3 regions of the Erythrobacter mangrovi genome follow, and region 1 is predicted to be linked to each of the others. Evidence: predicted binding sites of a transcription regulator. Region 1 holds the regulator's gene; each other region holds the start of a gene.
The links. Region 1 encodes LexA, which represses DNA repair genes until DNA is damaged. Its sites were predicted from a motif close to GTTCCNCNCTTGTTCT; they were not measured.
Positions count from the first base shown of each region.

Region 2: a site for LexA is predicted at 3,261-3,276, ahead of recA (recombinase RecA). Genes of this name have one in related genera too.
Region 3: a site for LexA is predicted at 6,056-6,071, ahead of HQR01_RS07815 (S24 family peptidase). Genes of this name have one in related genera too.

Region 1 covers NZ_CP053921.1:1,925,607-1,933,216, reverse strand. Annotated here, with positions in the region: gene HQR01_RS09875 (ComEC/Rec2 family competence protein) at 1-1,790, shown strand, start outside; gene lexA (transcriptional repressor LexA) at 1,784-2,473, opposite strand; gene trpC (indole-3-glycerol phosphate synthase TrpC) at 2,788-3,573, opposite strand; gene trpD (anthranilate phosphoribosyltransferase) at 3,578-4,570, opposite strand; gene HQR01_RS09855 (anthranilate synthase component II) at 4,567-5,181, opposite strand; gene pip (prolyl aminopeptidase) at 5,241-6,203, opposite strand; gene HQR01_RS09845 (phosphodiester glycosidase family protein) at 6,200-7,027, opposite strand; gene trpE (anthranilate synthase component I) at 7,024-7,610, opposite strand, start outside.
Region 2 covers NZ_CP053921.1:2,183,626-2,191,235, forward strand. Annotated here, with positions in the region: gene HQR01_RS11070 (NAD-dependent epimerase/dehydratase family protein) at 1-28, opposite strand, end outside; gene HQR01_RS11075 (nucleotide sugar dehydrogenase) at 28-1,194, opposite strand; gene HQR01_RS11080 (glutathione S-transferase family protein) at 1,281-1,907, opposite strand; gene recA (recombinase RecA) at 2,120-3,184, opposite strand; gene HQR01_RS11090 (hybrid sensor histidine kinase/response regulator) at 3,333-5,807, opposite strand; gene HQR01_RS11095 (DUF2062 domain-containing protein) at 5,804-6,409, opposite strand; gene smpB (SsrA-binding protein SmpB) at 6,514-6,996, opposite strand; gene HQR01_RS11105 (succinylglutamate desuccinylase/aspartoacylase family protein) at 7,109-7,610, shown strand, end outside.
Region 3 covers NZ_CP053921.1:1,504,502-1,512,111, forward strand. Annotated here, with positions in the region: gene HQR01_RS07790 (efflux RND transporter permease subunit) at 1-2,241, opposite strand, end outside; gene HQR01_RS07795 (efflux RND transporter periplasmic adaptor subunit) at 2,231-3,217, opposite strand; gene HQR01_RS07800 (hotdog fold thioesterase) at 3,328-3,741, opposite strand; gene HQR01_RS07805 (alpha/beta fold hydrolase) at 3,738-4,625, opposite strand; gene HQR01_RS07810 (MarR family winged helix-turn-helix transcriptional regulator) at 4,703-5,176, shown strand; gene HQR01_RS07815 (S24 family peptidase) at 5,358-5,993, opposite strand; gene HQR01_RS15415 (DUF6961 family protein) at 6,297-6,428, opposite strand; gene HQR01_RS07820 (hypothetical protein) at 6,538-6,747, shown strand; gene HQR01_RS07825 (conjugal transfer protein TraG N-terminal domain-containing protein) at 6,752-7,610, opposite strand, start outside.

The DNA of each region.
Region 1 (7,610 bases):
GTATCCTGGAGCGACAAGAGCAGCCTACGGAAGGGCGCATACGCCTTACCCTAGCTGCGCGTGATGTAGTGGCGGGCCGCGCAGTCGCATATCGGGTCAACCTACCGCTTGATCAGGACGCCGAGAACTTGCGTGAAGGGGCACGAGTCCGGCTTTCGGTGCGTTTGCTGCCTCCCGCACCTCCGATTGTACCGGGAGCGTACAACTTCGCGCGAAGGGCCTGGTTCGAAGGGCTGTCTGCGACCGGCGCGGTTGCTGGGACGGTCGAGGTTCTGGAACCACCTAAGCAAAATGAGGGCCGCCTCGCTCGGGTCCAGCGCGATCTGTCGTCCTATGTGCGGAGCCGGCTCGACGGAGCGCCAGGTGCCATCGCAGCGACATTGGCGAGCGGCGATCGCGGGGCAATTCCGAGCGCTGACGAGGAAGCCATGCGCGACGCCGGACTGACGCACTTGCTGTCGATCAGCGGACTGCATGTCAGTGCCATCATCGCGGCGACCTATCTCCTGACGCTCAAGCTGCTGGCTTGTTGGCCCTGGTTTGCGTTGCGCGTGCGTTTGCCGCTGGTTGCTGCAGGAGCAGCGGCATTGGCGGGGATCGGTTATACGCTGCTTACTGGGGCCGAAGTCCCCACAATCCGCAGCTGTATCGGCGCGGTTCTCGTGTTGCTGGCACTGGCGCTGGGACGTGAACCGCTGTCGATGCGCATGGTCGCGGTGGCGGCCATGCTCGTCTTGCTGTTGTGGCCGGAGTCGCTGATTGGACCGAGTTTCCAGATGAGCTTTGCCGCCGTGCTGGCGATCGTCGCGCTACATGGCGCGAAGCCGGTGCGCGAATTCCTTGCACCGCGAGAGGAGGGGTGGACATCCCGCCTTGGGCGGCGGCTCGCAGTTCTGTTCCTTACCGGTTTGGTGATCGAGATCGCGCTGATGCCGATCGTGCTGTTCCACTTCCATCGGGCCGGCGTGTATGGTGCCTTGGCGAACCTAGTTGCGATACCTCTGGTGACCTTCGTATCGATGCCGCTCTTGGCCCTGGCCATGGCGTTCGACATGGTAGGAATGGGCGCGCCCTTTTGGTGGCTGGCCGGGCATTCGCTCGAGCTGCTGCTCGACTTGGCCCACTTCGCCGCGGGCTTGCCCGGGGCAGTCAAGCTCGCACCTCCGGTTCCCCCGGCGGCTCTGCTGCTGTTCGTAGGTGGCGGGCTGTGGCTCGCCCTGTGGCACGGCACTCAACGACTTTGGGGCCTGGTCCCAGCCATTGCCGCAACGGTGTGGATGCTGAGCGCACCTGTGCCCGACATCCTTGTCACGCGCGATGGTCGTGACTTCGCGATAGTCGGGGAGGGCGATCAGGTGCTGGTGCTCCGCCAAAGCGAGGGCGGATATGCCCAGGACAGCTTGCTGGAGATCGCCGCAAGCGGAACCGAGCCACAGGCGCTGGCTGAATGGTCGGGCGCGCGATGCAGCGATGACTTTTGCGCGCTGGAGCTTGATCGTGGAGGGAGGACTTGGCGCCTGCTGGTTTCGCGCAGTCGTAACCTCGTTGAGGAGCGGGCGCTCGCTGCAGCGTGCGAGAAGGCAGATATCGTGATCTCCGATCGATACTTGCCTCGTGCGTGCCGCCCCGCATGGCTCAGGCTCGATCGTCGATTCCTCCAGCGTGAAGGCGGTGTTGCGCTCTATCTTGCCTCGGGCCGCATCGACACGGTAGCCCGAACGCAGGGTGAGCATGGCTGGTGGCGGCCACGCGAAGATCGGCCCCGCAGAGCGCCACCATCCACTCAGTGATAGCGGCGCAACAGTCCCGCCAGCTTGCCTTGCACCTTGACCCGGTGCGGCTCGTAGATTTGCGGTTCGTAAGCGCCATTGGCGGGATCAAGCCGTATCCGACCAGCCTCACGCCGCAAGTACTTGAGAGTCGCTTCCTCATTGTCGACCAGCGCGACCACGATTTCGCCGTCGCGTGCGGTTTCGGTCCGCTTCACCAGCGCGAAATCGCCGTCGAAGATACCCGCTTCGATCATCGAATCGCCCGACACTTCGAGCGCATAGTGCTCGCCCGGGCCGAGCAGGGCGGCCGGGACAGGCATGCTAGACTGACCCTCGATCGCTTCGATCGGAGCGCCGGCGGCAATGCGCCCATGCAGCGGCACCTGGATGATGTCATTGGCCGGTTCGGGCGCGATCGCCTTCGGAGCAATTGCTGCCGACACGGCGTCATTGGCTGCACGCGGCCGGGCTCCGCCGGTTACGGCATCTTCAGGCAGCTTGACTACTTCAAGCGCGCGAGCACGATTGGGCAAGCGCCGAATGAAACCGCGCTCTTCCAGCGCCGAAATCAGGCGGTGAACGCCCGACTTGCTCTTGAGGTCGAGCGCTTCCTTCATTTCTTCAAAACTGGGTGAAATGCCGGTCTCTTCCAGCTTTTGCTGGATGAAGCGGATCAGCTCGTGCTGCTTGGCCGTCAGCATTGGTGCGATACTCCCGTGCCGCTGTTCACAACCCGTGAACGAATAAGGAACAATTAGGCAACCATGATTCGTAAGTCAAGCAATCCCGCCACTTTTACGCTTTTCCTGTGGAACAGGTGTTCTCCATTCGGTCCAGATTGCGCGTCGGTCATGTTCAGACTCTCAGCTACGGGCCTGAACCGTGGAACAGATGGAACACAGTCCTGAATCCAAAAAATTGCCTCCAGCTCGAGCGACAAGTTCATTCGCAAGCTTGAAGGGAAATGGTGCACGCATGCCGCCAAGTTAGCGCCCGGCGGACCTGTAGGACAGGATCATCCCCGCAGAAGTGTACGGGTAGCCGACGCGACGTCGGCCTGCCGCATCAGGCTCTCACCGACAAGGAAACTGCGCACCCCTGCCAAGGCAAGGCGCTGGCAATCGGCATGGGAGGCAATGCCGCTTTCGCCGACCAGCAGGGCCCCTTGCGGCGCAAGCGGCGCAAGGCGTTCCGTCGTGGCCAGATCGGTGACGAAAGTGCGGAGGTCGCGATTGTTTACCCCGATCAGGCGCGAGCGAAGGCGCGCGGCACGTTCCATTTCGGCTTCGTCATGCACTTCGACCAGCACGTCCATCCCGTGCTCCATCGCTGCCGCTTCGATTTCTGCCATCTGCGCATCCTCGAGCGCGGCAACGATGATCAGGATAGCATCGGCACCGATGGCACGCGCTTCGGCAACCTGCCACGGGTCGACCATGAAGTCCTTGCGCAGGACGGGCAGGTCGCAGGCCGCCCGGGCTTCGATCAGGAAGTCCTCGTGGCCCTGGAAATAAGGGGCATCGGTCAGTACCGAAAGACACGCAGCCCCGCCGATGGCATAATCACGGGCATGCTGAGAAGGGCGAAAGTCCTCTCTGATCAATCCCTTGGAAGGCGAAGCTTTCTTCACTTCAGCAATCAGGCCGTAACCCCCTGCCTGCGCGCGCTCCAGCGCAGCACGAAATCCACGCGGCGCACCCTGTTCAGCGGCCAGCGCTTCAAGATCGCCCAGCGAACGAGCAGTCTTGCGCGCAGCGACTTCATCGCGCTTGGTGGCGCAGATCTCGACCAGCTTGTTCATCGTTTCACTTCGCCATTTCAATCCAGTCGGCCAGCAGCTTGGCAGCCTTGCCGCTGTCGATAGCTTCGCCAGCCATCGCCGCGCCGCTCTCCCAACTTTCGGTGGCACCGGCAACCAGTAGCGCGGCCGCCGAATTGAATCTCACCGTATCGCGATAGGGACCGCTTTCACCAGCAAGCAGTGCGGTGAGTGCCTGTGCGTTATGTCGCGAATCGCCGCCACGTATCGCCTCGAGGGGCGCATGCCCGATCCCGGCTATGCCCGCATCCACCCTCTTCATCTCGAAATCGTGCCCGGTGACGTCGGCCATTTCATTTCCGCCCGCCAGGCTCAGTTCGTCCAGCCCCTCGTCACCAGAGACGATGAAGGTACGCTTGGTACCCAATCGCGCGGTCGCGTCGCCGTAAATCGAGACATATGCGGGCCGGGCAATGCCGATCAGCTGTCGCTTGATTCCCACCGGATTAGCAAGCGGTCCCATAAGGTTGAAGATTGTCCGGCGACCCAGCTTCTTCCGGATGGGCTGGATACGCCCCATCGCTGGATGGTGGTTTGGCGCAAACAGGAAGCAGATGCCGATTTCCGCGAGCGTCTTTTCCGCCGTCCGTCCGGCAGCGACCATGTCGAGTCCCAAGACTTCTAACGTATCGGCCACGCCCGCCAGCGATGAAATTGCGCGGTTGCCGTGACGCGCAACCGGAATGCCACAGGCGGCTACCACCAGACCGACCGCGGTCGAAACGTTGAGCGTGTGGTGCCCGTCGCCGCCGGTGCCGCAGACATCTATGGCGTTTTCAGGCCCGGCCACGGGAATATAGCGAGCCCGCAGCGCGCGTGCGGCACCTGCAATTTCTTCCGCAGTCTCGCTGCGCTCGGTTATTGCCAGCAGGAAGCGGGCGATTTCCTCGTCGCTGGTCTCGCCATCAAGGATCCAGCCAAAAACCTCCTCGGCCTCGGCTTCGCTCAGATGGGGTTCCGATGCGGGTAGCGTCTTCATGCGGGAAGCTTCGCGTCGATCCCGCACAAGGCAAGGAAGTTGGCGAGCAGGGCATGGCCGTGCTCGGTCGCGATGCTCTCGGGGTGGAATTGCACGCCGTGGATTGGCAATTCACGATGGCGGAACCCCATCACGCTGCTGCCGTCGAGGCCGGGTGTATCGCTGGTGGCATTGACCACGAGACTGTCGGGAATCTCCTCAACCACCAGCGAATGGTAGCGGGTCGCGGTAAAGGGTGACGGTAATCCGGCAAAGACACCACTGCCGTCATGCGTGACCGGTGACGTCTTGCCATGCATCAGCCCGCCGCGCACCACATTGCCGCCAAAGTGCTGGCCGATCGACTGGTGGCCCAGGCACACGCCGAGCAGGGGTTTGCCTGCATCCGCGCATGCCGCCACGAGGTCGAGACTGACGCCAGCCTCGTTGGGGGTGCACGGGCCGGGCGAGATCAGGAAGCCGGCCGCGCCGCTGGTGATCGCCTGCCCGGCAGAAATGGCGTCATTGCGCACGACCTCCACACCCGCGCCCATCTCCATCAGGTAATGGACGAGGTTGAAGGTGAAGCTGTCGTAATTGTCGATGACAAGGATGGTGCGGCGGTTGGTCATAGTGGGCGTCAATGGGCGCGCGAAGCCGCGCTATCAAGCAAGTTAAGCTCGCCGTGGCGTCACGCGGACTTGCCAGCAAACCGGTCGCTGGCGCGGATCAGGCCATCGGTGATGCCGGGCTCGGTATAGAGATGCCCGCCGTCGGGCACGATCTGCAGTTCAACTTCCGGCCATGCCTGCTTGAGATCCCAAGCTGAACGGGGCGGGGTACAGCAGTCGTGCCGGCCCTGCACGATAATGCCGGGGATGTCGGCCAATTTCCACGCGTTCTCGAGCAGCTGGCCTTCCTCGAGGAAGCAGCCGTTGCGGAAATAGTGGTTCTCGATCCGCGCCGTGGCGACGGCGTTCTCACCCTCTGCCATGTGGTCGATGGTGTCGTCTTCGGGCAGCAGCGTGACGGTGGCGCCTTCCCAGCGGTTCCACGCGGCGGCGGCGGCCTTGCGCACTTCGGGATCGGGATCGTCGAGCAGTTCGCGATAGGCCTCGATCAGGTCGTCCTGCTTGTCCTCGTCGATGTGGCCGATGAAATCGTCCCATGCTTCGGGATAGAGTTCGCTGGCGCCGAAACTGCAGAGCCAGTCGTTCTCGATCTGGCGACCCAGGAAGATGCCGCGCAGGATCAGTTCGCTAACCCGATCGGGGTGCGTCTGGGCGTAGGATAGCGCCAGGGTGGATCCCCAACTGCCGCCGAACACCAGCCACTGTTCGTGCCCGCACATCTCGCGCAGCTTTTCCATGTCGCGCACGAGGTGCCAGGTCGTGTTGTGGAGCAGCGAGGCGAAGGGTGTCGAACGTCCGCAGCCGCGTTGGTCGAACAGCAGCACGTCGTAGAGTTCGGGATCGAACTGGCGGCGCTGGCCCGGGCTGCACCCTGCACCGGGGCCGCCATGGAGAAACACCGCGGGCTTGCCACCCGGCTTGCCTACCTTCTCCCAATAGATCGTATGCCCGTCGCCGACTTCGAGCATGCCGGTCGCATAGGGTTCAATCTCGGGGTAGAGAGTGCGGCGGTCTTGCGTCATTCACTGTCCTTTTTCGTCACGATGACGATGGGCCCGATTGGTTCGCCGGTGTCCAGCCGGTCGGTGGCTGGGTTCCACAGCTGCGAAACCGTTCCATCGAGATAGAGCGCGTCCTTCACCTTGAGCTCGTCGCGGTAGAAGCGCGCGAGCTTGCCGAAGGAGATCGGTGCGTTCGAGATCACGAAATGCGCGCGGCCCTGTTCGTCCACGCCAACCGCGTTGCGCACCAGCCTGGAAGAGCCGTCATGGGTGATTTCGGGATGAATCTTGCCGCCGATAACCAACATCGGCCCGGATTGCGTGCCGAAACCCGGGCGATCCCTAACATTGGCCAGGAAATCCTTGGTCGTACGGACGTGCCATTCGCCGCCGGTACCGTAGAAGACTCCATTGGGCTTCATATGGAAATTGCCTTCGCCATCGGCGGTGTTGAGCTCCTTGAGGCGTTCGGAGTTCTCGACGAAATAGCCGACCGGCTGCCCTTCTTCGTCGAACATTCCGGCGTTCATCGCGAAGGCTATGCTGTCTGGGTCGTGCGCCTTGGCGAAGGTCGCGAGGCTGCGATAGGGCGCTTCCCCGCTTGGCCCCAGGTCCATTCCGATCTCATGCCGGGTTGGGATAGCCACGCAATCGGTCAGCGGCGCATCCTCGAAAATGATCGAGCGGCAGGCGCTTTCGACCGAGCTTGCCACAGTCTGCGTGGGCGTTGGCGTGGGTGTCGCGCCCTTGCCATCGATGCGGGTACGCGCGACCGGTTCGCCTTCCGGCTGCGGATTGCATGCGGTGAGCACGAGCAAGGCGAGAGCGGCGAAGCGAGTCATCATTGTCCGAAGCCTGGTTCCTGCGCGAGCCTCACGGCTTCGCGTGCCGCGGCAAGCAGGGCGCCGGCCTTGGCTTCGCATTCGCGCTGCTCATAGGCGGGCTCGCTATCGGCGACGATGCCGGCCCCGGCCTGGACGTGCATGATGCCGTCCTTGACCACCGCGGTACGCAAAACGATGCAGCTATCGACCGAGCCATCGGGTGCGAAATAGCCGACCCCGCCGGCATAGGGTCCGCGAGTCGCGGGTTCGAGCTCGGCGATGATCTCGCAGGCGCGGATCTTCGGTGCGCCGCTGACGGTGCCGGCAGGGAAGCCGGCAAATAGCGCCTCAAGCGCGTCCTTGTCGCTTGCGAGGCGCCCGACGACATTGCTGACGATGTGCATGACGTGGCTGTAACGTTCGACGGTGAAGCTTTCGGTGACGGTGACGGTCCCGGATTCGGCGACCCGGCCGACGTCGTTGCGGCCAAGGTCGAGCAGCATCAAGTGCTCGGCCCGCTCTTTCGGGTCGGCCAGAAGCGATTGTTCGGCGAGCCGATCCTCTGCCAGCGTCGCCCCGCGCGGGCGGGTTCCGGCGATCGGAC
Region 2 (7,610 bases), 260 kb from region 1:
TAACGAGTGCTGTCCGCGTTTCCCCCATTAGTCGGCGCCGAACAGATCGCGGGTGAAAACCTTGTCCGCCACGTCCTCAAGATCGGCATCGAGCCGGTTGGCGACGATCACATCGGCTTTCGCTTTGAAGTCGGCAAGGTCGCGCACCACGCGACTACCGAAGAACTCACCATCTTCCATCACCGGTTCGTAAACGATGACCTCGATGCCCTTCGCCTTGACCCGTTTCATAATCCCCTGAATCGATGATTGGCGGAAGTTGTCCGAACCTGCCTTCATCACCAGGCGGAAAATCCCGACCTTGCGTGGCTGCATCGCGATGATCCGGTCGGCGAGGTAGTCCTTGCGGGTTCGGTTGGCATCGACGATCGCGCGGATGAGGTTCTGCGGCACCTCGGAGTAATTGGCGAGCAACTGCTTGGTGTCTTTCGGCAGGCAGTAGCCGCCATATCCGAACGAGGGATTGTTGTAATGCGAGCCGATGCGCGGATCGAGTCCGACTCCCTCGATGATCTGGCGCGTATCGAGCCCGCGTGAGAGCGCGTAACTGTCGAGCTCGTTGAAGAAGGCTACGCGCATGGCGAGGTAGGTATTGGCGAAGAGCTTGATCGCCTCGGCCTCGTCCGCGTCTGTCAGGAGAACCGGCACATCCCCGTCAAGTGTCGGCTCGAGCAGCAGGTCCGCAAAGCGCTGGGCGCGTTCCGAGCGCTCGCCGACTATGATGCGCGACGGGTGCAAATTATCGTAGAGCGCCTTGCCCTCACGCAGGAATTCGGGGCTGAACAGGATGCGATCGCTCGCAAAGCGCTGACGGGCCTGCGTAACATAACCCACCGGTACCGTCGACTTGATCACGACCGTCGTCAGGTCGTTGCTGGCGAGGACCTGTCCGATCACGCTATCGACGGCGGACGTGTCGAAGAAATTGCTCTCGACATCGTAATTGGTCGGGACAGCGACTATCGCAAACTCGGCGCCTTCGATCGCGGTGGCGAAGTCGGTGGTGAACGTCAGGTCCAGATCGTCGCGGCGCAGGTACTCCTCGATCAGATCGTCCTTGATGGGCGAGACCCTGTCCGCCAGCAACGCAACCCGCGCCGACGAAACATCACAACCAACCACTGTGTTGTGCTGCGAAAGCATGATGGCGTTGGATAGGCCGACATAGCCCAGGCCGAAAACTGCAATCTTCATCAAACTTTCCGTATTGTTCGCCTTCTTGCCCTGGCGGGTCAAGGCGCGGCCTTGTGTCGACCTGTCCCCTTAAATGCAAGCCCGGTTTACCAGACAAAGTACGGTCCACCTCGTTCGCGAGCCCTCTGCCAGGCGGGGCGCGCGTGGATCGCTTCGACGAAGCCCACGGTCTTGGGGCAACGCTCGGCGAAGCCCTGCATCACCGCAATCTCAGCCGGGAAGCTCATCAGCACATCGGCGGCGGTCCAGCTGTCGCCAACGAAGTGGCCACCGTCGTTCAGGCCACCCTCCATGAATGCGACATGCGCGGCGAACTGTTCGTCGATCCGCGGCGTAATGGGTGCTGCTGCTTCACCGAGGCGTGCGGTCATGAGCTTGAGCATGACCGGCACGAAAAAGCTGCTCTCGCCGAACTGCATCCATTCAAGATGGCGCACATGATCTTCGCTGTCGGCGGCGGGAAGCCAGTCGCCTCCACCATGACGTTCGCAGAGATATTGGATGATCGCCCCGCTCTCGGCGACACGCAGGCCTGCATCCTCGATCAGGGGTGACTTGCCCAGCGGGTGGGGGCCTTTCAAGTCGGCTGGTGCAAGGTTGGTCTCAGCATCCCGCTGGTAGTGGACGATCTCATAATCGGCACCGAGCTCCTCAAGCAGCCATAGGATGCGCTGCGATCGGCTGTTGTTGAGGTGGTGCACGGTGATCGTCATAGATTCTCTCCTGCGTCCGGAACGAATGGCCGGACGATTCGGGAAAGAGACTTAGGCGAGAGGCCCGGCCGCGGCCAGCGCCAGCACAAACGGAAAAGCCGGTGCGTTCCATTCGGAGCGCACCGGCTTTCCGTTCGTTCGGGAGCGCCGGGGGACAGTTCCGGCCATGTCGCCGTCCGGGGGGTGGTCGGCGCGCTCCCGCTTGAGGGGAATCAGTCCTCGTCCGCGTCCGGACCGGCCATCATCTCCTCGGCCACCTCGTCGGTGCGGCCGCGGATTGCGGCTTCCAACTTGGCGCACATCTCGGGATTTTCCTTGAGGAAGGTCTTGGCGTTCTCGCGTCCCTGGCCAATCCGGACACTGTCATAGCTGAACCAGCTTCCCGACTTCTCGACCACGCCGGCCTTCACGCCAAGGTCGAGGATTTCGCCGATCTTCGAAATGCCTTCACCATACATGATGTCGAATTCGACCTGCTTGAATGGCGGGGCGACCTTGTTCTTGACCACTTTCACGCGGGTAGTGTTGCCGATGATGTCGTCGCGGTCCTTGATCTGCCCGGTGCGGCGAATGTCGAGGCGCACCGAGGCGTAAAACTTGAGCGCGTTGCCGCCGGTGGTGGTTTCCGGATTACCGTACATCACACCAATCTTCATGCGCAGCTGGTTGATGAAGATCACCATGCACTTGCTGCGATTAATCGAGCCGGTCAGCTTGCGCAGCGACTGCGACATCAGGCGCGCCTGCAGGCCGACGTGGCTGTCGCCCATCTCGCCTTCGATCTCGGCGCGCGGCACCAGTGCGGCAACCGAGTCGACCACCAGCACGTCGATCGCGTTCGAACGGACCAGTGTGTCGGTGATTTCCAGCGCCTGCTCGCCCGTATCGGGCTGCGAAACGATCAGTTCATCGATGTCGACACCGAGCTTCTTGGCATAGACAGGATCGAGCGCATGCTCGGCATCGACGAATGCCGCCGTACCACCGTTCTTCTGGGCTTCGGCAATCACATGCAACGCCAGGGTGGTCTTGCCCGAACTTTCGGGGCCATAGACCTCGATCACGCGACCCTTGGGAAGGCCACCCACGCCCAGCGCAATATCGAGCCCGAGCGAGCCGGTCGAAATCGTTTCGACCTGCATCGTTTGCTTCTGGCCCAGCTTCATCGCCGAACCCTTGCCGAATGCACGGTCGATCTGCGCGAGTGCGGCGTCGAGCGCCTTCTGACGGTCTGCGTCCACTTGTTTTCCTTCTACGAGCTTCAGACTGGCCGCCATGGCACCACCTCCTGCACTTGCAAAGAGCCCCCTTTGACTCTTCAACTGTAGATGTGTGTATCGGCTTTGTTCCACGAGAACAAGAGCGGAACGAAATTTTTTTCCCGTTTTGTTCCAGTCACTATTGATATGCGAACGAGAGACGCCGTCAGCCGCGCTGTTCAGCAAGCACTTCGGCAACCTTCGCGTTGATCTGTTGTACGCTGAACGGCTTCGGGATGAAGTGCATGTTCTCGATATCGATTTCATTGCGAAGCTGTTCTTCGGCATAGCCCGACATGAACAGGATAGGCAGCTTGGGCTTCACCTTGCGGATAGCCCTGACCATGGCAGGGCCATCCATTGCCGGCATCACGACGTCCGAGACAATCAGGTCGAACTCGGTCTTGCCATTGGCGATTGCGGCAAGCCCTTCCTCGCCATCGCACGCCGTGGTCACCGAATAACCTGCTCGGACGAGTGCCCGTTCGGCCACCGCACGCACCGTATCCTCGTCTTCGACCAGCAGCAACTTGCCGCCAGCCGACCAGTCGCTTGCCTTCTGCTCTTCCGGTTCTTCGGGTCGCACCGCGATCGGCATCTCGCCCTTGTGCACGGGCAGGTAGACGGTGAAGCGGGCCCCCGCCGGCGCGCCGTCCGGACCGCGGACGTTGTCGGCGAAGATGAAGCCGTTCGATTGCTTGACGATACCATAGACCGTCGACAGCCCCAGCCCGGTCCCCTTGCCCTGCTCCTTGGTGGTAAAGAAGGGCTCGAAGATCTTGTTGAGGTTCTCTTCGGGGATGCCGCCGCCGGTATCCTGGATGATGAGTACCGTGTAGTCGTCGGCAGGCATGATATCGATGCCCATCTTGCGCACGTCGCGCGCCGAGACGCGGCGCGTCGCGAGCATCAGGCGGCCCTTCCAGTCCTGCTTCCCAGTCTTCGCCGCGTGGGCCTGCATCGCATCGCGCGCATTCACGGCCAGATTGATGATCACCTGTTCGAGCTGCTGCGGATCCGCCCGGACTGGCCCCAGCTCGCGGTCGTGACGGACCGAGAACTCGATCTTGTCGCCCATCAGTCGCTTAAGCAGCTGGCTGACTTCGCTGACCACGTCGGGCAGCTGCAGCACAACCGGGCGCAGGGTCTGCTGGCGGCTGAAGGCCAGCAGTTGCCGTGTCAGCGATGCCGCGCGGTTCGAGTTCGCCCTGATTTGCTGGATGTCGTCGTAATCGCTGTCGCCCGGCGTGTGGCGCAGCAGCATGAGATCGCAATAGCCGATGATCGCGGTCAGCACGTTGTTGAAGTCGTGCGCGACACCGCCCGCAAGCTGGCCGACCGCCTGCATCTTGGTGGCTTGCGCAACCTGGCGGCGCAGGCGCTTCTCCTCGGTCGAGTCCGAGATCGAGAGCAGGACGGCCGCATCGCCCAGGCCGCGAATCCCGGCGAGCCCGATCGAGACAGGTTCCTCCTTGTCGCCGGCCAGGCGGACCGCCATATCGCCGCTGGAGGTTGCGCCCTTGGCAAAGCGCCGCACGGTATCCGCCATCGCCGCCTTGTCTTCGCGCACGACAAGGTCGGACGGAAACTGCGGCAGCCCTGCCCCTTCGCGCTCCACCGCACGCAGGAACGCCTTGTTGGCGAAGAGAAAACGGCCGTCGCGATCGGTTAGCGCCAGCCCCAGCGGTAGTGCCGAAAGCAGGGCCTCGAGCTGTGGAATTGCCGCCTTTCCGCCGCTGTCGCGCCCCCCGCCGATACCCACCGTGCTGTCGATCAGCATCATCAGCGATGGCGCTTCGTCGGCATCCCTGGTGCGCGGAACACCCGGCTGGTCCAGCGGCACATGGACCAGTGTTTGCGGAGAGCCATGCTGCCCCTCCCGGGCGAAGAAGATGCGATCGCGATCGTCGGTCCGCAGCAGCTGGACGAACTCCATCCCGGTGAGCGAGTTCTCCTTGCTCCCGGTGGCCCGTTCCGAAAGGCCCGGACTACCGGCCTGCACAATCCCGTCGGGCGCAACCAGCGCCAACTCGATCCCGGCGCGCGACATGACCTCACCCAGCGAGCCGGCGATGCGCTCTGCCAGACCGTCATAGCTGCGCTGATGGACGATCTCGGAAAAACGCCAGACGAGGTAGTCTTCGCCCCGCCCCGCCCGATCGACCGTCAGACTGAAGTTCCGATCACCCTCCTCTGTGGACAGCATCGCAACCTCGGCGGCACCGTCGCGCCAGGCCTCGCGCGCCGAGGTGGCCATCAGTTCGCGCGACGCAGTGTCGAACGGCAGTTCGAGCGGCGGACGCGCACCGTGGAACCAATCTTCGTAACTTGTATTGGCGCAGGCCAGCCGATTGGCGCGATCGGTAACGGCAATCGCGCGACGTCGATTCTCGATCGCCGCAGCGGTGACCGTCCAGTCGGGCTGGGCCAGTTCGGCTTCCTCTGGTGCTGCACGCAAGCGAGCCATCAGCAGCAGCATCAGCAAGACCGCGATCAGCGCCCCGCCATAGGCCAACGCAACAACGGTTTCCTGCCCGACTAGCCAGACGATCCCGATCGATGCGAGGCAGGCGATGGCAATCCCGAGGACCAGCGGCAACGGCGGCAACCGCCCGACCGGATTATCCTCATGCGCGTTCATTCCATCTCCCCGGCGAGGCGCGCATCCAGGCGCCGCTCCATCGCCTTGAGGCGCCTGCGCCGCTTCGCCGCGACGAGAAAGCGCCAGATGACGCCCGAAAGCAAGTAGCCCAGGGCCGCCCCGATGATGGCAAGTACGATAAACCCGAAGACGGTCACCAACAGCGTGATGCCAACGCCTTCGAACATGCCGACGAACCAGGCCCAGCGACCGCTGGCGATCTCATTTTGCGCCGCGCCCCCAGTCATTCCCATATCGACCTTGAGAATGAACGCGCCGACGCGGTTCGCCACATAGGCCCAGAATGGCAGGGTGAAGGGGTTCGTGATAAAGGTCACCAACGCCGCCAAGGGCACGTTTGCACGCGCCGGCAAGGCCATGAAGGCGGCCAGGAAAATCTGCCCCACCGGAATGATGAAGCCAGCGAACACGCCGAGTGCCACCCCGCGAGGTACGGAACGGCGCGTGAAGCGCCACAGTTCCGGAGTGAGGAATCGGTGCGCGATCGGTCGCAAATAGCGATTTTCAGCCATTTCTTCGCGCGTCGGCATGCGCACGCGGAACCAGTCCGCAAGAAAGGTCTTGGATCTGCGCTTGCTCATTGCCACAACCTTGAAATGCGCCGCCTCCTTGGCGAGTGCAAGGGGCGCGCGATAGGCCTGTGCGACGAATTCACCATAGCTGTCGACCGGATCCGCGTTGAATGTCAGCCGCGTTCGCGCATCAGACGCGCCTTGTCGCGCTGCCAGTCGCGATCCTTGATCGTCTGGCGCTTGTCCTGCGCCTGCTTGCCCTTGGCCAGGCCGAGCTCAACCTTGGCTCGACCGGTCGCGTTGAAATAGATCGACAGCGGGATCAGCGTCATGCCCTTGCGCTCGACGGCGCCGAACAGCTTCTCGATCTCGCGCGCATGGAGCAACAGTTTGCGCGGCCGGCGCGGTTCGTGGTTGAGCCGGTTTCCGTGCGTATACTCCGGTATGTTGGCGTTGATCAGCCAGACTTCGCCATTGCGCACTTCGGCGTAGCTTTCGGCAATGCTCGCCTCGCCCGCACGCAGTGCCTTTACCTCGGTGCCTTGCAAGGCAAGGCCGGCCTCGAACTTGTCTTCGATGAAATAATCGTACCGCGCGCGCCGATTCTCGGCGACGGTCTTCTGCTTGTCGAAAGTGGCGGGTTTCGGACGGGCCATAAGGTGGGCGCATGTAGGCGTTGGCGAATGGGATTGAAAGCCGCCCACGCAAATTCGCTTGCCATTCTCCCTACGGCGCGCAGATAGGCCGGGAAGCCGAGGGACCGAGGCCATGGACGAAGGCCGATCGAACGCGGAAGCGTTTGCGATTCAGGACATAGTGATCGCACCCGGCACCACGGCCGACCTTGCGATCCCGGTCAGCCAGCAGGTCGGGGGCTTTTCGGCGAAGCTTTCGTTGCGCGTCCTGCACGGCAAGGAGCCCGGACCGGCCATCTTCGTTTCCGCCGCAGTACATGGCGACGAGATCGTCGGTACGGCGATCATCCAGCAGCTGGCGCAAACGATCGACCCGCTTCGCCTGGCGGGCACCGTCATCCTCGCCCCGGCGGTGAACATCTTCGGTTTCCTGGCCCATACGCGCTACCTGCCCGACCGGCGCGACCTCAATCGCAGCTTCCCGGGCAGCAAGCGCGGTTCGCTTGCCGCGCAGCTTGCCAATTGTTTCCTCGAGAACGTGATCGAACGATGCTCGCTCGGCATCGATATCCACTCGGCAGCAGTTCATCGCTACAACCTGCCGCAAGTCCGCATCGCTTCTGGCGACCCCTATC
Region 3 (7,610 bases), 420 kb from region 1:
GAACGTCCCGGCATCGCTCCCGCCTACGAGTGTCCGCGAAGCTGCCGCAAGGTCGCGCGCAGAAATACCGAGATCCGCCGCCCGATCACGGTCGAGCGCGATCTGCAACTCAGGTCTGCCACCCTCATATGTGGAGCGCACGTCTACGAAATCAGATCGCGCGGACAGCTCGCTTTCGAGCCATTGCGCGTAGCGATTGATTGTGGCGGTATCCGGCCCTGTGATGATCAGCTCTATCGCGGTCTGTCCGACCCCGGCACCGGAAACCCACGGGACTTCCTCCACCGCGACTTGGCGTGCCTTCGGGACTCCGTCGAGTGCTGCCTGGCGTGCGAAGGTCATTATATCGTCTTGCGTCACGTCGCGTGACCGTTTGTGCGAAAGGCCGACATAGATATCGAGCTCGTTGATCTTTGGATTGGTCCCGCTGCCCGCACTGACAAAAACGAGTTCGACTTCGGGATTTTCGCGCAGAGCGGCATCCACCTGCTGCGCTGCATCCTTTGCCCCGGCTATCCCTGTGCCGAGCGGTAGCTTGATCGTGACGAGAAATTCCGAGCGGTCCGTAGTGGACATGAATGTGCTGGGCACGAGCGCCGCAAAAACCCCCCCCACGAATACGCTGGCAAGGGCGCCGCCTAGTACGACGTAGCGGCGGCGGATCGCCCAAGATACGAGCCTTTCGTAGCGTTGTCGCATCCCGACATGGAATCGCTCTATGCGTGCGAACCAGCCGCTCTCCTTTTCTTCGGGACGCAGCAACCGGGCCGAAAGCGCGGGTGTGAGCGTGAAGGCAACCAGCATCGAGACGCTGACGGAGAAGACGATTGCAAGACCGTATTGAAAGAAAAAGCGGCCAACTATTCCTTCCATAAACGCGATTGGCACGAACACTGCCAAAGTCGCAAAAGTTCCAGCCAGAACAGCCAACGCAACCCGCTTAGTGGCTGCGTGAGCCGCTCCAGTTGCGTCAGCACCTTCATCGACATCATTTTGAACTGCTTCGACGACGACGATCGCGTCATCGACCAGCAGGCCGATAGCGACCGTCAGCGCTAACAAAGTGACCATGTTGATCGTGAAATCGAACGCCGCAAAGGCAATGAAGCTTGCGACTATCGAAGTGGGGATCGCCAGCAATACTATGATCGTAGCGCGCCAACTGAGAAGGAAAAGGAATGTCACCGCGACCACCAGAACCACGGCAATTAACAGGTCGAACAGCACGTCTCCGATGGCCTGTTCGATGAAGCGAGAAGTGTCGCGCGCGATGACGAAGGTGACGCCTTCTGGTGCCGAAGCTCGCAGCTCCTCAATGTCGGCGCGGATGTGTTCGGCGACGGCGACTGTGTTCTCACCGCTTTGCTTGCGGACTTCAAGAACAACGCCTGGTTCACCGTCGAGCTGAGCATAACTGGCCTCGTCTTCAATCGAGTCTTCTACCCGCCCGACGTCGCCGATCCGAACGGTTTGGCCATTGGGTCGATAGGCGATGGGTATGGCCGCGAATTCTGCCGCGCTATCCGCTTCGGCGAGTATGCGGACACCGAATTGGCGCGCGCGCCCCTCGGTGACCAACCGACCACCCGGCAGTTCGGAGTTCTCGCGCTGAATTGCGCCGAGTACGTCGTCCGCAGTCACTCCGCGAGCGCGCATCGCGGCTGCATCGAGCCAGATACGCATTTCCCGCTTGCGTCCGCCGACCAGCTCGACTGAACCGACGCCGGGGACGCGCTGTAAACGCTCCTTGACCTCCTCGTCTGCGAAAGCGGTCAAGTCACGAGCGGGCATGTCCCCCGACATGAGAACCGAGAGAATAGGCGCGGCATCGGGATCGACCTTTTCGATGACCGGTGATTCGGAATCGGCAGGCAGATCGGCTCCAAGCCGCGACATTTTGTCGCGCACCTCCTGCGCTTTCACATCGGCATCTTCCTCGAGTTCGAATTCGAGATTGACGATGCTCACACCCTCCGCACTGGTCGACCGCATCTGACGCAATCCCGCAATGGTATTGAGCTGTTCCTCGACAATGTCGGTAACTTCGGTCTCCACGGATGCGGGCGAGGCGCCAGGAAGCGCCGTCGTTACTGAAACGTATGGAAACTCCACCTTTGGGAAAAGGTCGACGCCGAGCCGATTGAACGAAACAAGTCCCAGCACCACGAGCGAGGCGATCAGCATCGTAGCGAAGACGGGGCGCCGGATCGATACGTCAGCGAGCCACATATCAGTCTGCATCGCTCATTTGGCGGGACTCTACTGTTTCACCGTCACGCAAAGTCGAAGGCGGATCGAGGACCAATTCATCCCCTGCGGCCAAGCCTGAAAGAATGCGCACCCGATCAAGATCGATGCTCTCGAAAGTAACTTCGCGCCCATGTGCCTTCCCGTTTTCAACAATGAAAACGTGCGCGGCAGCACTATCGCCACGGATTGCGGTTCGAGGGAGGATTATCGCCGAAACGGGTGGGACGTTGATTTCAGCGCGAGCCCCCAAACCTGAGCTGATGCGATAATTTGGATTGGCAATCGGCAGCCGCAATTCGACCATCCGGCTCTCAGGGTCGACCCGGTCGTTGATAATATAGACTATGCTATCAATCGGCTCGTCGAACCCTTCGATGTAGACGCGAGCGGGCATATTTCGCCGAAAGGCGTCAACATATTCCTGTGGCGCGTTCACGATGGCGGCGACCGTTCCGAGCTCCTGCAATTGGAGCGCTGCTGATTGACCGCCCATCGAAAAGCGGTTGTTGAGGTAGACCCCTTCATCGACCAACCGAGCGGTAACAACGCCATCGTAAGGCGCTCGCGTGATGGTATCAGATAACGCTTGCTGCGCGGTGCCGAACACTGCCTGAGCCTGCGTTTTTTGCGCTCGTGCAACGGCAAGTTCCGTTTCGACCGCATCGACCTGCGCGTTTGATACAAAACCCTTAGGTGCAAGCGCAATAACGCGCTCGTAGCGCCGTTCTGCCTCGATCGCTCGGGCGCTAGCTAGATCGACGGCGGCCTGCGCTTCGGCGACGCGCCGCTGGTAATCAGCCTGACGGATACGAAAGAGTGGTTGGCCCCGCGATACCCTGTCGCCGACCTTTACGAAAATGCGCTCAACCGGCCCCTCTGCGAGCGCTCCGATCGAACTGCTTTGCTTGGCTGCAATGGTGCCGAATGCTTTTACTGGTTCTGCGAGCAATTCGGGTTCGACGACCATTGTCTGAACTTTGCGCGGACCTGACTGCGCGTCTTGCCCCGCCTCGCTTCCGTCCACGCCACCTGAGCATGCAGCAAGAGCCAAACAGAAAGCCGTTAGGGTGGCGCGCGCTAACATATGTAGGCACCCCTGCCGCTGGCGATCAGTTTGCCGTCCGGTCCAACTATCCGGCTTTCGGCAACCGAGATTTGCCTTCCGACCTTGACCACCTGACCCGTCACAATGAGGGGCCCAGAAGTCGCCGGGCGATGATAATCAACGCGCAGGTCGGCTGTCACCTTCGCTGTCACACCTTGCGACAGCAATGTGTAGAGCCCTGTGAGGTCAATCAGCGATGCCAGCACGCCGCCATGAGCTGAACCGATCATCGGGTTCGAGATAATCTCTTCGCGCCACGGCATTTCGAGCTCAATCTGCTCGCTAGAATACGATTTTACCGTCAGACCGAGCCATTGATGAAACGGAGCAATCCGCAACAGCTCATCAAGACGTTCGCAATCGATTGGACCGTGCTCCTTGCTCATGCTGTAGTTCCTTGGGGAGAGTGATGGCGGGTCAGAAAATCGAGGATCGCTTCCGAAAAGGCGTCGTTGGCGTCTCCCACCACCATATGCGTGGCATCTGCGATGTCGGAATATTCGGTGTTCGGGACCAGGTCGCGCAAATGCGCCACCGCCTCTTCGGAAACCAGATCGCTCGATCCGCCGCGAATGAGATGCACTGGTAACGAAAGCCGACTGGCCGCATCGCTCAGCGCATCGAATTGCCGATCCTGATGAGCCGGATCGCTTCGCTTCGTGGTCATGATGTTACGGATAAAGGCCGGGTCCCAGTGCCAGTAGTAGCGGCCATCATCCTTTTTGCGCAGGTAGCGCCGCAGTCCCTCTCCAGCCCCGCGCTTGCGGCGATGCGGCATGTACCTCGCGATGATTCCCGCCGCTTCTTCAGGTGAAGAAAAGCCGGTATCGACATGCTGTTCCATGAAACCGACCACACGCATCACGCCGCCCGGCTCCATGCGCGGGGCAATGTCTACAAGGGTCAGGGAAGCGAAAGTGTCTGGCGCGAGATAACCCTCGGCGATGATCCCGGCCAGTCCCCCCAGCGAAGCACCAACGAGTGCTGGTTTGCACTCCATGCCTGATGCAATCGCTACAAGATCGGAAGCGAAGTCGCGAATATCGTATGCTCCGCTCGCAGCCCAATCGCTCTCGCCATGACCGCGCATATCAATCGCAATTGTGCGGTAGCCAGCTTCGGCCAAATCACCTGTTACGCGCTTCCACGCACGGCGCGTCTGCCCGCCGCCATGTGCGAGCAGGACGGGCATGGCGTTGTCGCCACCAATCACTTCTGCGGCAAGGGAGAGTCCTCCCGCTCCATGAATTTTGGTGGTCAAAATCTCCATATCGCAAGCCACTATATTGTAAATTGATTTACAGTAAATGACTTTATCTAAGTCGATGCTGTGTTAAGGTGCCTTGCATGGCAACAAAGCTCGACCACGATCCCGATGAAAAAGCGGCGCCATTCCTGACCGATCAAGACCGGTTGGTTTTTCTGTTGGAAGAGCTCACGCGACGATTGCGCCGTACCTTCGATTCCTCACTCGAGCAGTTTGGACTCACCCGCACCCAGTGGCGTGCGTTAGCCTATCTCTACCGGACACCCGGCATGACCCAGACCGAATTGGCCGGTCAATTGGAGCTGGAGCGGGCAAGCATCGGGCAAGCGATCGACCGGCTAGAAGAATTGGGCTTGGTCGAACGGCGCAGCGCCAAAAACGACCGCCGTGTGTGGCAGGTGCACCTGCGATCCGCTGCAATCGACTTGCTTCCGAAAATGCGAGTCGAAGCGGATCAGGTCTATGCGCGCCTGCTCACAGGAATAAAGGACGAGGACTTGGAGGCATTCAAGTCTACTTTGGCCGCAATGCAGCGCAATTTGGGCGATGCCTAAAGGGCCCAGCGGTCGCCGCGAGAGAAGGTAACTTTACCAGCTGTAGTCGACGCCAACGCCGAAGAATGGCGGTAATTCCAATTACCCATCTATATCCGCAATTGGGTCGGAGGCGGAAGGTCCGCTTTTTGCGAAACCAGCGCCGAAAGCCGACCGTCAACTAACGGCCCAAGTCCTGCCGCTACAAGGCTCGGCCAAACCAGATAACCCGGCCCACCACGTGAACTTCCGACCGATCCATGTCGTGCCAGGTAGGGTAAGCCGGATTGTCGCTGGCAATGGTGATCTGCCTACCATTTGGCTTGATAGCGATCCGCTTCACGACGAGGGTATCATCAGAACGAAGGACGTAGATCCCGTCTCGCAGTCGCGAGCCGTGATCTGAAGCATCGACCAGAACCTCGTCACCATCACTGAGAGTGGGCTCCATCGAGTCACCCTTGACGCCGACGATCGACAGGCTGGCGCTCTTGGCCGAAGTCAGGTGCCGCAGCCACCGCTCATCGAACCCGAACCGGGTGTGTGCAGTCTCACTAGCAGCTACCGCGCCAAAGCCGGCGGATGCCTCCACATCGAGTACGGGGATCTCGACCATGCCATCGGTGACCGGATTAGCCGGACCACCGAGCACTTGCTCGTCGACACCGAAGAAGCAGGCAAGCGTCTTTCGATCCTCGTCATCGAGCTTTCTTGGAGAGCCGCGCCTGATGAACTGTTGTACATAAGCGGGATTGCGGCCGAGCAGCCGCGATATCGAGGCGTAGCCATATCCGCCCTTGAGAATCAGCCGGTCGAGCTCTTCCCTGACATGTTCCATCTGTCTGTCCTTCGAATCTCAATCGTAGGAATTTTCCTAGACTCGCGGATATGATCTTACTAAGAACATAACAGGAACACAAGGGATTTGCGAGTCGGAGCGAAAGGGTCATGACCTTGCTGGAACGGATCGAAAAGCATCTGAAAGATCATCATATTTCGGCTACACGCTTCGGCAGGCGCGCAGTCGGTGATCCTCGATTCGTACTCGACCTCCGGCAAGGACGAAGGCCGCGTCGACGAACGCTAGAGCGGCTGGAAGCCTATCTGCAGTCAGTCGAGGCTGGAGATCCCAACAGTTCCATCAGGAATGGGACTTGCGCGCGGCAAGTTGCTCATAGCGACGGACCACAACCTGCCAGAGTCTTGCCCCGTTCTGCTCGCCGTCCTCGCATAGCTGATCGATCTTCGACGCAATAAATTTTCGAGTCTGCAGGCCAAGATAGCGTTCTCGCTTTCGTGATGCTTCTTGTCTATTTTATCAGCGATCTGTTGGGACGATTTAGAGGTGAGAGCGCCGATTTACCACTGAAGGAGAATGAGCGATGAGCGATCCAGACAACAATCCCACTGGTGGCAAGCAGGACTGGGAAGGTCTTCGTGAAGTCGACCGGGCCATCGCCGAGAACCGTCTCACTTCCTACACCTGGAAAAAGACTTGGGCTGACCCTTGGGGACGGCTCAAGTTGATTGCGATTTTTGCTGCATTGGCAGCTTTTGTCGTGTTCGTAATTGTGCACGACGTCATCCTTTAGCAGCCTACCATTCCTTAACATCGTCTGCCGCTTCGGCCGAGGCTCCCTTCGCATCGCGGGTCTTGCCATCGAGGTAGCCTTTCACGGTCCCGATCCGTCGATCTCCCTGTTGCTGCACCCGATCGACATCACGGGCGATGTCTTCACGTTCGCTGGACGGGGCGCTCAGGCTTCCCGGCACACCGTCAAGCCGCACTGATCCCCGGACGCTCTCGGCGCTGCTCGCCGAGGGCCGAGCGATGGACGCAGAGGCCGGCAAGACCAGGTCGCCCGAGATCTCGGCATTGAGCTGGTCCGCATAGCCTTCGACGAACCGCGCCTGAAGCTGCTGGCCCCGCACGCTCATCTGGAAGTCGATGTCGTCAAAGCGCACCGGACCGTAGTAATCCCGGTTAGCCTCGATCTCCGCCATGCCCCATTCGCGATAGGCCTGGCTGAGGTTGAGAGTGCCTGCGGCATTGGCACTCTCGTACCAACTCGCCTGGTTCTCGAGGCGGCTGGCGATCTCCTCGGCTCGGCGCGCTTCGCGGGTATAGCTCTGCGCTTCGGTGATCGACGTGGTAATCCCGGCCGAGCTGCTTGACACCAGCGCCTCCGAACTCGAACTCGTTTCGCGCAGGAAGCCTTCGCGCGTGCTCGACCAGCTGCGACTGTCCGAGATCTGGCTCAGCGCGCCCATGATGCGCGAGCGATCCTCGGAGGCGATCCCGATATCACTGTCGGTCCAACTCTGGTTGCGTCCTCCCTTAACACCTATGCTCGCCGAGCCAGCGCCTTTTTCTCCCTTCAGTCCTAGAGCGCCATCCCCGTTCAAGAACCAAGATACGGTGATGTCATCGGCCGCGCGGCGCGACAGCCCGAAT